Regions from separate parts of the Rhizobium oryzihabitans genome, predicted to be linked through region 2. Evidence: predicted binding sites of a transcription regulator. Region 2 holds the regulator's gene; each other region holds the start of a gene.
The links. The regulator PhoB, encoded in region 2, activates phosphate uptake and scavenging genes when phosphate is short. The targets are predictions, from matches to a motif close to TGTCATNNANCTGTCAT.
Positions count from the first base shown of each region.

Region 1 (4,462 bases), 270 kb from region 2:
GAGACGGCAGGTCGAACATCGCCCGGAAGATTTCCAGCGGACTATCCGGCACGAATGTCTTCAGGAAGTCGAAGAAATACGGCAGCCGCTCGAAGAACTTGCCCGAATTCGCCTCGTTGGCGAAATTCAGCGACGCTGCGAGAATGATCAGAAAGACCACGAGCGAGATGACGGTATAGATCCGCCGTGTCGCAAGCTGCTGTTGATAGTGACGCATGACCGTTCGGGACGATGCGCTTAATCCCTCGGGCGTGAGGGTACCAGGTTGCAGTGTGGTCGCCATGCCGCTCTTCCTTTATTGGCAAAAGCGGCGATGCCGCAAGGCACCGCCGCTTCCGGAACATGATGTCAGGATCAGCCGCCGATAACGGACTTACGGGCGTCGATGATCGTCTGGTAGAAGGACGGATCAACCTTGACGTAGCCGGTGTTCTTGCCCTGGCTGAAGCCCTGGAAGCAAGCGAGGTCCTTCTTCGGCAGTTCCATGAAGAAGGTCTCGACCTTCTGCTTCATGCTGTCGCCGATCTTGTTTGCGACCATGAGCGGACCGTTCGGGATCAGCGGGGACTTCCAGACTTCGACGATATCGTCCATGTCGAGATTGCCCTTCTTGACCATCTGGTAGAGGTTGCCGGCCGTGTAGCCTTCTTCCCACTTGCCGACGCCCGAACCGAAGGTCGTGCCAACGTCGAACTTCTTGTCGAGAACGGCGAGAACGAGGTTCTCATGACCGCCGCCGAAACCGGTTTCGGCGAAGTATTCCTTGACCGGAACGCCGGTTTCCTTCGGGATAGCAACGTTCGGGACGAGGAAGCCGGAGGTGGAGTCAGGATCGGCGAAGCCGATCTTCTTGCCCTTGGCGTCGGCCAGCGTCTTGATGCCGCTGTCCTTGCGGGCGACCATGATGGTGTAATAACCGGTCGAACCGTCAGAGCCAGCCGTGGTCAGGATCGGATCGACAGCCTTCGGATCGGCAAGAGCGATCTTGGCGTAGGAGGAAGCGCCCATGGAGGCGATGTCGATGGTGCCGCCGAGCAGGCCCTGGATAACGCCGTTATAATCCGGCGACGGGAAAACCTGAACTTCGGAAACGCCGGTCGCGGCCTTCAGGCCATCGGCAACGCACTTCGTGTTGCGGATCTGATCGGCTTCGTTTTCGGAACCGTCGAGACCGATACGCAGGACCTTGACGTCCTGAGCCATGGCGGAACCGGCCAGAACGCCAAGGGCGACTGCCGAAAGAAGGATTTTCTTCAACATGGACTTTCTCCTGTTTCCCGGCGAGCCGGAGTTTGTTGTGAAGTATCGGCCCTTGACGCGGGCACAAACGATGCTGAGCGGTTCCTCAGAGCCCGGCGAGAGCCAGCGGTTCGGGACCGGCAGATTGCTGAACCGGCCGCGAAGCAAGCTGCGCGCCGGGAATATTGATGCTGGTTGAGGTCATCGTCTCGTCGATGCCGGCGCCGTGCGAATCCGTGCCGTAGATTTCCGTGACCGCCGCCGCCGTCAGTTCGGCGGGCGTTCCGTCGAAGACGACGCGGCCCTGCGACATGCCGATGATGCGTTCGCAATAATTGCGCGCCGTATCCAGCGTGTGCAGGTTGGTCATGACGGTGATGCCTTCACGTTCGTTGATGTCGCGCAGCGCGTCCATCACGATCTTGGCGTTCAGTGGGTCGAGCGAGGCGATCGGCTCGTCGGCCAGAACCATCTTCGGCGACTGCATCAGCGCCCGGGCGATGGCGACGCGCTGCTGTTGGCCGCCGGAAAGCGTACCCGCCGCCTGCATGGCCACATGTTCGATGCCGAGCCGCTCGAGAGCGGCGATCGCCATCAGACGCTCTTCATCCGTGAAGATGTTAAAGAGGCTGAGCACCGTCGAACGGTGATTGAGGCGACCGAGCATGACATTGGTGAGCACGTCGAGGCGCGGCACCAGATTGAACTGCTGGAAGATCATGGCGCAGTCACGCTGCCAGTTGCGCAGCGCCGCACCCTTCAGCGCCGAGACTTCCGTATCGTTGAAATGGATGGAACCCGAGGAAGGGTCGACGAGGCGGTTGATCATGCGCAGCAGCGTCGATTTTCCAGCGCCCGAACGCCCGATCACGCCAACCATCTGGCCCTGCGGTATCTCGACATTCACGGAATCAACCGCAGTGTGGTTGCCGAAACGGCGCGTGACTTGCTTCAGGTGAAAGCTCATTTCCCCGTCCAATCTTCTTGTTACGGGGTTCGACCTAACAGCGGTCCGTGAAGTGTGGATGTCAGTTTCATGAATAAAATATTACAGAATTCGCCGATTGCGCGTCCGTGTATTCGCCGACAAACCTTCTGTCTGGCATTACAAGGAGTTGAAACCCCGGCCCGACAGCTTTTTTCCTTACCATTCCAGTGGCGCGGATCCCGGGATATGATGCCGGGATCCGCAATTCAGGTGGAGTTTAGCCGGCGTATTTTGTCACGAAATCTTCGGCGGCGAGGTTCCGGAAATCGTCCAATGCGATGCGTAGCGTTGCGTGATCCCAGTCCCACCATTTCAGAGCGTCCATCCGGCTTCCGAGTTCCGCCGGGAAACGTTCCCGGATCAGCCGGGCGGGTACGCCGCCGACGATGGTATAGGGCGCCACATCTTTCGAGACGACCGCACCGGCCCCGATCACCGCACCGTTTCCGACGGTGACGCCGGGCAGGATGGTCGAGCCATGGCCGATCCACACATCGTTTCCGATCACCACGCGCTTGGCGCGCCGGGCGGCGAAAAAGTCCGTTTCATCCTCCGCATCGTCCCAGTAGCTGCGGGCGCGATAGGTGAAATGATGCAGCGTTGCCCGCGACATCGGATGATTGGTGGCGTTGATACGGACGGAGGCAGCAATATTGACGAATTTGCCGATGCTCGCGCACCAGATCGCGCCATCCTGCATGACGTAGGAATAGTCGCCCATCTCGACTTCCTCGATGCGGCAGCGTTCCGAAATTTCGGTGTAGCGGCCGATCGATGAATTGGTGACGCGGGCGCTTTCATGAATGACGGGTTCGAGACCGACCTTGACGCTCATGCCGCCACCTTGCGCGGTGAAAATTGCGAGACGTCCAGAATGCGGTCGGCCACGGCTTCGCGCACTTCCTCATCATGGAAAATGCCGAGCAACGCCGTGCCCTTCGCCTTTTTCTCGAGGATCATGTCAACGACCACGCGGCGGTTGACAGCGTCCAGCGAGGCGGTCGGTTCGTCGAGGAGCAGGATAGCATGATCGGTGATGAAGCCGCGCGCGATGTTGACACGCTGCTGCTCCCCGCCCGAAAATGTTGCCGGCGGAAGCGACCACAATTCCCGTGGCAGGTTGAGTTTCGAAAGCAGCATGGCTGCCTGCTCGCGAGCCTCTTCCGCGGCAACCTTGCGGGCGAAAAGCGGCTCGGCGACGACATCGATGGCCGGAACACGCGGCACGGTGCGCAGGAACTGACTGACATAGCCAATGGTGCGGTGCCGGATTTCAAGGATCGTGCGCGGCGAGGCGTTGCCGATGTCGATGACCTGGTCCTCGTGGCGGATGAGAATCTGTCCACTGTCGATGGCATAGTTGCCATAGAGCATTTTCAGGATCGAGCTTTTGCCGATGCCGGACGGGCCGCCAAGCACGACACATTCGCCACCGGAAACGGAAAAACTGACATCGCGGACAACAGGCAGTTCGATGCCGTCGCGAAGATGCATGGTGAAGCTTTTGAAGACTTCCGAAACGATAAGAGGCGTCGGCATGGCGTCAAACCTGCAAGATGGAGGAAACAAGCAATTGCGTATAGGGCTCGCGCGGATCGTCCAGCACGCGGTCCGTCAGACCGTGTTCGATGACGTCGCCGCCCTTCATCACCATCATGCGATGGGAAAGCAGCCGTGCTACCGCGAGATCATGGGTAACGACGATGACGGCAAGGCCGAGATCGTTGACGAGGCCGCGCACGAGATCGAGCAGACGTGCCTGCACGGAGACATCAAGGCCGCCGGTCGGTTCGTCCATGAAGACAAGGCGCGGTGAGGTTACCAGGTTACGGGCGATCTGCAGACGCTGGCGCATGCCGCCTGAAAAGGCGCGCGGCTGGTCATCGATACGGTCGGTGCCGATTTCCACCCGCTCCAGCCATTCGCTGGCGGATTGCCGGATGTTGCCGTAATGCCGGTTACCAACGGCCATAAGCCGCTCGCCGACATTGGCGCCGGCCGAAACCGCCATGCGCAGGCCATCCGCCGGGTTCTGGTGCACGAAACCCCAGTCGGTCCGCATCAGGAAACGCCGTTCGGCCTCGCCCATATGATAGAGATCGCGCACCGAGCCGTCGCGCATGCGATATTCCACGCTGCCGGCCGTCGGCACGAGCCGGGTGGAAATGCAGTTGAGAAGCGTGGTCTTGCCGGAGCCGGATTCACCGACGATCGCCAGAACCTCGCCGGGAAAGA
Region 1 covers NZ_CP048632.1:2,029,582-2,034,043, reverse strand. The annotation lists gene phnE (phosphonate ABC transporter, permease protein PhnE) at 1-283, opposite strand, end outside; gene phnD (phosphonate ABC transporter substrate-binding protein) at 355-1,260, opposite strand; gene phnC (phosphonate ABC transporter ATP-binding protein) at 1,346-2,206, opposite strand; gene G3A56_RS10630 (transferase hexapeptide repeat family protein) at 2,445-3,062, opposite strand; gene phnL (phosphonate C-P lyase system protein PhnL) at 3,059-3,766, opposite strand; gene phnK (phosphonate C-P lyase system protein PhnK) at 3,771-4,462, opposite strand, start outside.
Region 1: a site for PhoB is predicted at 2,265-2,281, ahead of phnC (phosphonate ABC transporter ATP-binding protein). Genes of this name have one in related genera too.

Region 2 (4,462 bases):
CACCTTGAACCGCATGAACGACACGATCGACGGTTGCCGGGTCACCGGCAAGATCACGCTCGACACGGACGATATCTACGATCAGGCGATCGACGTCGTCGAATTGCGCGCCCGCGTCGGCATGGTGTTCCAGAAGCCTAACCCGTTTCCCAAGACCATCTATGAAAACATCGCCTACGGCCCGCGCATCCATGGTCTCGCCCGCAACAAGGCGGATATGGACCAGATCGTCGAGCAGAGCCTGCAGAAGGCGGGTCTCTGGAACGAGGTGAAGGATCGCCTGCTGGAGTCCGGCACGGGTCTCTCCGGTGGCCAGCAGCAGCGTCTGTGCATCGCGCGCGCGGTTGCCGTCAGCCCGGAAGTCATCCTGATGGACGAACCCTGCTCGGCGCTCGATCCGATCGCGACCGCAAAGGTCGAGGAACTGATCCACGAACTGCGCACCAACTACACGATCGTCATCGTCACGCACTCCATGCAGCAGGCGGCGCGTGTTTCGCAGCGTACGGCCATGTTCCATCTTGGTCATCTTGTCGAAGAAAATGAAACGGACAAGATGTTCACCAATCCGGATGACCAGCGCACGCAGGATTACATCATGGGCCGCTTCGGCTGATCCCCGGCCGGCGCTTTCTCGAAACCGAACAAGACTGGTGCCTCTGCCGTGCCCGCTTCCGGGTACGCGCATGCAGGCCAAGCCGGAGGACTAGACCGTGACACAGACAACGACCCATTCGCATATCCTGTCCGCCTATGACGACGAATTGAAGTTTCTGACGCGCCGCATCGCCGAAATGGGCGGTCTTGCCGAGCAGATGTGCGGCGACGCCGTGCGTGCGCTCGTCAATTCCGATGCCGCACTCGCGCAGAAGGTCATTTCCGACGATACAATTCTCGACCATGCCGAACGCGAAATCGGCGACAAGGCCATCGTCACCATCGCCAGACGCCAGCCTGTGGCGGCCGACCTTCGCGAGATCATCGGCACCCTGCGCATCGCCGCCGATCTCGAGCGCGTCGGCGATCTGGGCAAGAACACCGCAAAGCGCGTCATTGCGGTTGCCGGAACCGGCGTGCCGCGCAAGCTCGCGCGCGGCATCGAACATCTGTCGGAGCTGGCGCTGGTGCAGCTCAAGGAAGTCCTCGACGTCTATTCCACCCGTTCCGCCGAGAAGGCCAATGCCATTCGCGAGCGCGACGAGGAAATCGACGCCATGTACACGTCGCTCTTCCGGGAGCTTCTGACCTACATGATGGAAGATCCGCGCAACATCACCACCTGCACGCATCTTCTGTTCTGCGCCAAGAACATCGAGCGCATCGGCGACCATGCCACGAATATTGCCGAGACGATCTATTACATGACCACCGGCAGCCAGCCGGAGGGCGAGCGTCCGAAGGACGACAGTTCCAACACCCTCGGTTCGGTGACCGAGTAACAGACAAGCAGAAGCTTGCGGAGTTCAATATATGGTGCCCAAGATTGCAGTTGTGGAAGACGAGGAAGCGCTGAGCGTCCTGCTTCGTTACAATCTCGAGGCTGAGGGATACGACGTCGACACGATACCCCGTGGCGACGAGGCGGAAATCAGGCTGCAGGAGCGTATTCCGGATCTTCTCATCCTGGATTGGATGCTGCCCGGCGTGTCCGGTATCGAACTCTGCAGGCGATTGAGAATGCGGCCGGAAACCGAACGCCTGCCCATCATCATGCTGACGGCGCGCGGAGAGGAAAGCGAGCGGGTTCGCGGTCTTGCCACCGGTGCCGATGATTATGTCGTCAAGCCGTTTTCGACGCCGGAACTCATGGCCCGCGTCAAGGCCATGCTGCGCCGGGCCCGGCCCGAGGTTCTGTCATCGGTGCTGAAATGCGGCGATATCGAACTCGATCGCGAAACCCATCGCGTTCACCGCAAAAGCCGCGAAGTTCGCCTCGGCCCGACGGAATTCCGCTTGCTGGAGTTCCTGATGACATCGCCGGGCCGGGTGTTTTCCCGCTCGCAATTGCTGGATGGCGTCTGGGGTCACGATATCTATGTCGATGAGCGCACTGTCGATGTGCATGTCGGCCGTCTGCGCAAGGCTCTGAATTTTTCGCACATGCAGGATGTTATCCGCACTGTGCGTGGCGCCGGATATTCGATGGAAGCCTGAGCGAAGCGGAGCCGATAGTTTCGCTGGCAACATGGTGCCGCAAAAAAGCAGGCCCGAAATCGGAAACGGTTTCGGGCTTTTTCTATATCAACATCCACAAAACTCAATGCCATTCTCCGTTTTCACGGAGGATCGGCAGCCAGTTGAAACCAGGATCGAAGGGTGACGCCCAATCGCGAGGGAGTGGCAAGGGTTCGGCGCGCTGTCATCAAGCTGACCGCGGAGCCGGCCTGTTTTTCGTCATAAAAAAAACGGGCCCGAAGGCCCGTAATTTTGAGTGTTGAAATGCGTGCCGCAACACTCAAGCCTTGCGGCGCTCGCTCACCGGCTGGTAGGCGAGTTTCGCATGGAACTTGCAATAGGGCGAAGATTCCAGCGCTTCACAACCGCAGAAATGGAAGTCGTCCTTCAGCGGATCGCCAACCGGCCACTTGCAGGTGCGCTCGGTCAGTTCCGTCAGCGTCAGGCGACGGGAAATCGGCGTGACAACGTTTTTGGAAGGAACGTAATCGAGAACCTGTGCGGTCTCGATGTCGATCTCCTCGTGCAGCGCCGTTGCCGCGTTCGAACGGGTGAGAACCCGCGCCGGGGCTGCGTTGGCGCGGCCTGCGAAAGTCGTCGTGCGCGGAGCAGGTGCAGCGGTGCGCTTGGGCGCGGAACGTGCCGAAGTGACCGGACCGCCAGCCTTGACGCGCCCCGGCAGGTTGAGACGATGGACCTTGCCGATTACGGCATTGCGGCTGACACCGCCCAGCTGCGCTGCTATCTGGCTGGCGCTAAGCCCTTCGGACCACAATTTCTTGAGTTTTTCGACTCGCTCGTCTGTCCAGTTCATGCCGCTTCTCCGCTTGTCGCGTGTATTTTCGGCAGAATCCCTCTCCGTCTCGCGGGCGTGCCGCAAGCGTGGTTTCCGCCGGATTTTTGGTGACTAGTTCCGCCGCAATGCAGTCTAGTAATTAGCGATTAACCTAGTGCCACGCAGAGTCCGTGGCAAGAGTCGGGGAATCATCTGGAATCGATTTTCCGGTTTTCCCCAACTTGCTGGCGAGTTGAGTCTGAAAGGCAACACCTTGGGGCTCACCGGCCGCCACCTACTAGGGCTTGAGAAGCCCGGGAAACGCGGACTTTTGTTGACATCGGCAAACGAAGTGACAATAGTGCCCCTGCCGCCGCGAGGCGGCATTTTTGATTTTCAGGCGAGGGATAACCCTTGAAGCCTATTGACAACCGTTGACAGCGCATCTGCGCAAGGAGTGATACAGCCATGGCCGAAGCCGCCGCGCCATTGTTTGATACGTTTTCCAGAGCCCCCTGCGCTTTGAGCGCGGTGAGGGCGTCTGGCTGTTCACGGAAAGCGGCGAACGATATCTCGATTTTGCGGCCGGTGTCGCCGTCAACTCGCTGGGCCATGCCCATCCGCACCTTGTGGATGCGATCAAGACGCAGGCCGAGAAGGTCTGGCACGTCTCGAACCTCTACGAAGTGCCGGGACAGGAAAAACTCGCCAGGCGCCTGACGGAAGCGACTTTCGCAGACAAGGTGTTCTTCACCAATTCCGGCGCGGAAGCACTGGAATGTGCAATCAAGACCGCGCGCCGTTATCACTATTCGAAAGGCCATCCGGAAAAGTTCCGTATCGTCACCTTCGAAGGCGCCTTCCATGGCCGTACGCTTGCGACGATCGCCGCCGGCGGCCAGCAGAAATATCTCGAAGGTTTCGGTCCCAAGGTCGAAGGTTTCGATCAGGTGCCGTTCGGCGATGTCGATGCCCTGAAGGCAGCCATCACGGCCGAGACGGCCGCACTTCTGATCGAGCCGATCCAGGGCGAGGGCGGTATCCGCGCGCCCAGCAAGGAATTCCTGCAACTCCTGCGTAGCCTGTGCGACGAGCACGGCCTGCTCCTGATTTTCGATGAGGTCCAGACGGGCGTCGGCCGCACGGGCAAGCTCTTTGCCTATGAGCAGACCGGTGTTGCGCCCGATATCATGGCAGTCGCCAAGGGTATTGGCGGCGGTTTCCCGCTTGGCGCATGCCTTGCAACGGCGGATGCCGCTTCCGGCATGACGGCGGGCGTACACGGCACCACCTATGGCGGCAATCCGCTGGCCATGGCGGTCGGCAATGCCGTGCTCGATGTTGTTCTCGCCGACGGTTTTCTCGAAAAGGTCCGTGATGTCGCGTTGGTTTTCCGCCAGGGCCTCGCCTCGCTCAAGGATCGTTATCCTGACGTGATCGAGGAAATTCGTGGCGAAGGCCTGCTTCTGGGCATCAAGGCGAAGGTCCCTTCGGGCGATCTGCTGCAGGCCA
Region 2 covers NZ_CP048632.1:1,763,898-1,768,359, reverse strand. The annotation lists gene pstB (phosphate ABC transporter ATP-binding protein PstB) at 1-616, shown strand, start outside; gene phoU (phosphate signaling complex protein PhoU) at 714-1,439, shown strand; gene phoB (phosphate regulon transcriptional regulator PhoB) at 1,471-2,154, shown strand; gene G3A56_RS09350 (GcrA family cell cycle regulator) at 2,456-2,989, opposite strand; partial or broken gene G3A56_RS09345 (acetylornithine transaminase) at 3,419-4,462, shown strand, end outside.

Region 3 (4,462 bases), 820 kb from region 2:
GGCAGCCTGCGTGCGCTGCGTTTTCGAGATCCAGGCCACCATCGAAAGCAATCGCGACATGTGGCTTGCCCGCTTTGGCGAAGTGCCGCGCCTGCGCTTCGCCATCCATGGCGGACCGGTCATAACGGCGGAAATCGGCGTCGATCACCACAAGATCACCTATTTCGGCGACACGGTGAACACGACCTCGCGGCTCGAATCACTGAGCAAGATGCTGGGACACCCGGTGCTGATTTCGGCCGATCTCGCCCATCAGTTGGTGCTTCCCAAGGGCGTACGCAGCGAATATCTCGGCGAACACGCCGTCAAGGGCCGTGGCCAGACGCTGGGCGTGTGTACGCTCAGCCAGTATCAGGCCCCTGCCGCGTAAGCGAAAGAGGCGGCGCGATCCTGTTTTTTAAGACGCCCGTCATCAAAATTCATCAAAGCTTCAAACGATAATCACCAGCCTGTCATGTGCCGACCCTATCGCCTCAATCCTGTCTTCAACAGGTATCGAGGGGTCTCCATCATGAAGCACATTCTTTTCGCCTCCTGCGCGTTTCTCGCGCTCGCTTCCGCATCGCATGCGGCTGAGAAGGAGTTTCCGGCAAAGCTGGTCTCCCACGCCATTCTGCCGGCCAACACCATCATCGCGGCACCTGCCGATGCGCCGGAGTATCTCAAGACTTCCGCAAAGTTCACCACCGCCGACCGCAAGCGCGCCGAAGGCCTCGGCACCGTGCCCGGCAAGGACGGCGTGCGCCTGACCGGCCTTTCCATGCCCTTCAACGGCCAGCCGATGCAGGGCTTCTCCGGCATCAAGGCCATGCCGGACGGCAGCTTCTGGAGCCTTTCCGACAATGGCTTCGGTTCCAAGCTCAACTCCAGCGACGCCATGCTGATGCTTCACCATCTGAAATTCGACTGGGACGCCGGCAAGGTCAATGCGCTTGAAACCGTATTCCTTTCCGACCCGGACATGAAAGCACCCTTCCCCATCGTTCTGGAAGGCTCGAGCAAGCGTTACCTGACGGGCGCCGATTTCGACGTTGAATCCATTCAGCCGGTTGCCGATGGTTTCTGGGTTGGCGAGGAATTCGGGCCTTACATCCTGAAATTCACCCGCGACGGCAAGCTGACCGACGTCATCGCCACCAAGGCCGGCGATATCGAGGTGAAGTCCCCGGATCATCCGACCCTGGCACTGCCCGGTAACCCGACGCAGAAAATGCCCGCTTTCAACCTGAAGCGTTCAGGCGGTTATGAAGGCATGGCGCTCTCCAAGGATGGCTCCAAGCTTTATGGCCTTCTCGAAGGCCCGCTTTACACCGCCGACGGCCAGGTGGAGAAGACCGAAGACGGTTCGACCGCGCTGCGCATCATCGAACTCGACACCGCCAATAAGCAATGGACCGGCCGCACCTGGCTTTATCCGCTGGCCCAAGGCGGCGAAGCCATCGGCGACTTCAACATGCTGGACGACAGCACGGCGCTGGTCATCGAGCGTGACAATGGCGCCGGCACCGCCGACAAGGCCTGCGCCGACCCGAAGAAGCCGGAAGCAAACTGCTTTGCCGTGCCCTCCAAGGTCAAGCGCATCTACAAGATCGAATTCAACGACGCGAATGTCGGCAAGGCCGCGCGCAAGATCGGCTATATCGATCTGCTGAAAATCTCCGACCCTGATAACAAGAAGCGTCAGGGCGGCAGCAACGGTGTCTACGACATGCCTTTCGTCACCATCGAGAATGTCGATCGCGTTGACGCCACGCATATCATCGTCGGCAACGACAACAACCTGCCCTTCTCCGCCGGCCGTGCGCTGGACAAGGCCGATGACAACGAGTTCGTCCTCCTCGAAGTCAAGGACCTGCTTGACGCCAAGTAAGGAAAACGGTGCCGGAATTCATTCCGGCACCGCCCACGCATCGGCGTGAATTCAACAGTCGGAGCGTTCCTGCAGCCTTCATAGGGATGCGCGGCGCTCCGTTTCTCCACTGACCATGCCTGACCCGGAACCCGGTTCCGAAACAGGGAAGACACCACATGCAGGACCATGCCGAACGACTTTATTACGCCTTGAGGAAGAGCTGGTCGGGCGAGACCAGCAGCCTGTGGTCACGCGAGAACCCGGCCAGGGGGCAAGGCAGCGTGACCGCGCTGGTGGTTCAGGATATTTTCGGCGGTGAACTGGCCAAAACCGCCGTCAGCGGTGGGGACCACTTTTACAATATCGTCGAAGGCACCCGCTGGGATTTCACCTTCAGCCAGTTCGATATTCCAGTCGGCTATCAGGACGCGCTCGCCAGCCGGACGGAAGCCATGGCGACGACCACGCCGCTGCAATATGCCTATCTCAGCGCCTGCATCCGCAAGGCGCTTGGGCACGGCTGACCTGCTTGCACATAAGTATCGGCCGATTGCCGTCTTGTCCCCAGTCCGGCATGACGGCAGCTATCATTCTCAATTTCAGCAACCAGATTTAGATCTCTCCCGCAAAGCGGACACAATCCTTGCGATAGTGTCGGTCAGCGAAACGAAGCGCACCGACAGGAGAGACGTTCGATGAATGAGAGTTGCCCGGTTCCGACACCGGCTGAGCGGCAAGTTCAGGACATATTGGAACGGACGGAAGCGGCAATGATGTCCACCATTCACGCAGCGCTTGAGCGCGCCAGCAAACAGGCCGCCGTGGAATTCCGGGCCGTTGGCTCAGAAATGCAGCCCCCGCCGCATGACTATTTCGCCGCTGTCGCTCACCAGCAGCTTTTCCTGCTCTTGTGTGGCGCCGACCCGCAAACATTCAAGGGCGGAGACCCCGAAATTGCGGGGCATATCATCCGGAATGCTCAAAACATATCCGATCACTACTGGACGAAAAAAGACGCGAGTTCGGGCAATTGACATACCATGCATGAAGGCAAGATTTTGCTCCACCTAGCGCGCATGATCTACATTTAAAGCGAACGCCCAGGCCGACCGGTGTTCCTCAGCCATCCCACGTCACATGCCCTTCATCATCCCCGGTTAAGCAGGCCAAAATCCGGAGACTGGAATGGACCCGACCGCACAAATCAATCGCCCAAAGCTTGCAGAGACCTTTATCCATCCGACAGCAAGCACAAGGGATTCGAGCGTCGGCGAATGCTGCGAAATTCTGGCGGACACCTCCCTGCACCATGTGGAACTCGGAAATTACTCCTATCTTGGACCCCGTTGCATGGTCGGTGATGCGACAATCGGAAAGTTCTGCGCCATCGCCGCAGAGGTCAGGATAGGCGCCCCGAACCATCCGATGGACCGACCGTCCATGCATCGTTTCAGCTATTGCCCGGAATATTACTCTGCGGATGCCGTGCGCGACGACGCCTTCTTCAATCAGCGCAAGGCGGATCGTGCCATCATCGGTCACGATGTCTGGATTGGTCACGGGGTCATCGTGTTGCCGGGTGTAATGGTTGGAAACGGTGCCGTGCTCGCAGCAGGCGCAGTCGTCACCAGGGACGTGCCGCCCTATACCATCGTCGGTGGTGTGCCCGCAAAGATCATTCGCGAGCGATTTTCTCGAACCATCGCCGAAAAGCTGACCGCCATCGCATGGTGGGACTGGCCATTCGAGACAATCATGGCGCGGCTTGCCGATTTTCAGTCGAGCGATATCGAAGCCTTTTGCGAGCGCTGGGCCTGAAACAATTCGCGCCCCAACGGCGAAAACGTCTGTTTGTTATTCGAAGAAAAATACCAGCCGGCCGTTAGCCTCGCCACGGTGAGACAGAGTTGCAAAATCATGCAACCGACTTTTTCATATCGATGAGGATTTCACCTTCTCTTGAAGGATGCGGACGACGCCCGCACTCCTCAAAGCCGCAATCGCTGTAAAGCGCTATGTTCTTCGTCATCCGCATATTCGTGTAAAGGCGCAATTCGCCAATCCCACATTCCAAAGCGTGTAGCTCTGCGAAACGGAGAAGTGATTTCCCGATGCCCCTTCCCTGAAAGATGGGACTAACGGCTATGCTGTAAATCATGAGATATCGGTGATGGCTTTCGAGAACCACCAATCCAGACGTTTCGCCATCGGTTACGCTAAACCACACTTGTTCCGCAGAAATGCGCGGCAGGTAATCTTCAAAAGCGGGTTTGGGCGCAGCACCCACGATTTGTAGATATGCTGGAATATAGGCCGCAGCACTGATCTCTTTCACGATCAGCGCTTCGTGCGGCAACGCCAGTCTAAATCGTGTCTCGGTCAACGGATCCCCTTAAGCCAGCTCCCATGTTGACCAGCATTCTATGCTACGTCATGCGCGCGACCATTTATTCGAACACAAATGCCAACCGCTTGCTCGTCAGCCTCGCCAGCTGTTGCAGGCGGCCATCCAGTCGTTCTCCCGCGAAATCGCAATAGTCGTGTGGCACCACGAATTCCAGATCCAGATCCGGATTGCCGGATTTGCGGAATTTCAGGTGGTCGACGACA
Region 3 covers NZ_CP048632.1:942,413-946,874, forward strand. The annotation lists gene G3A56_RS05080 (adenylate/guanylate cyclase domain-containing protein) at 1-370, shown strand, start outside; gene G3A56_RS05085 (esterase-like activity of phytase family protein) at 512-1,870, shown strand; gene G3A56_RS05090 (YunG family protein) at 2,029-2,376, shown strand; gene G3A56_RS05095 (hypothetical protein) at 2,548-2,886, shown strand; gene G3A56_RS05100 (DapH/DapD/GlmU-related protein) at 3,038-3,670, shown strand; gene G3A56_RS05105 (GNAT family N-acetyltransferase) at 3,768-4,235, opposite strand; partial or broken gene ppx (exopolyphosphatase) at 4,300-4,462, opposite strand, start outside.
Region 3: a site for PhoB is predicted at 2,984-3,000, ahead of G3A56_RS05100 (DapH/DapD/GlmU-related protein). Genes of this name have one in related genera too.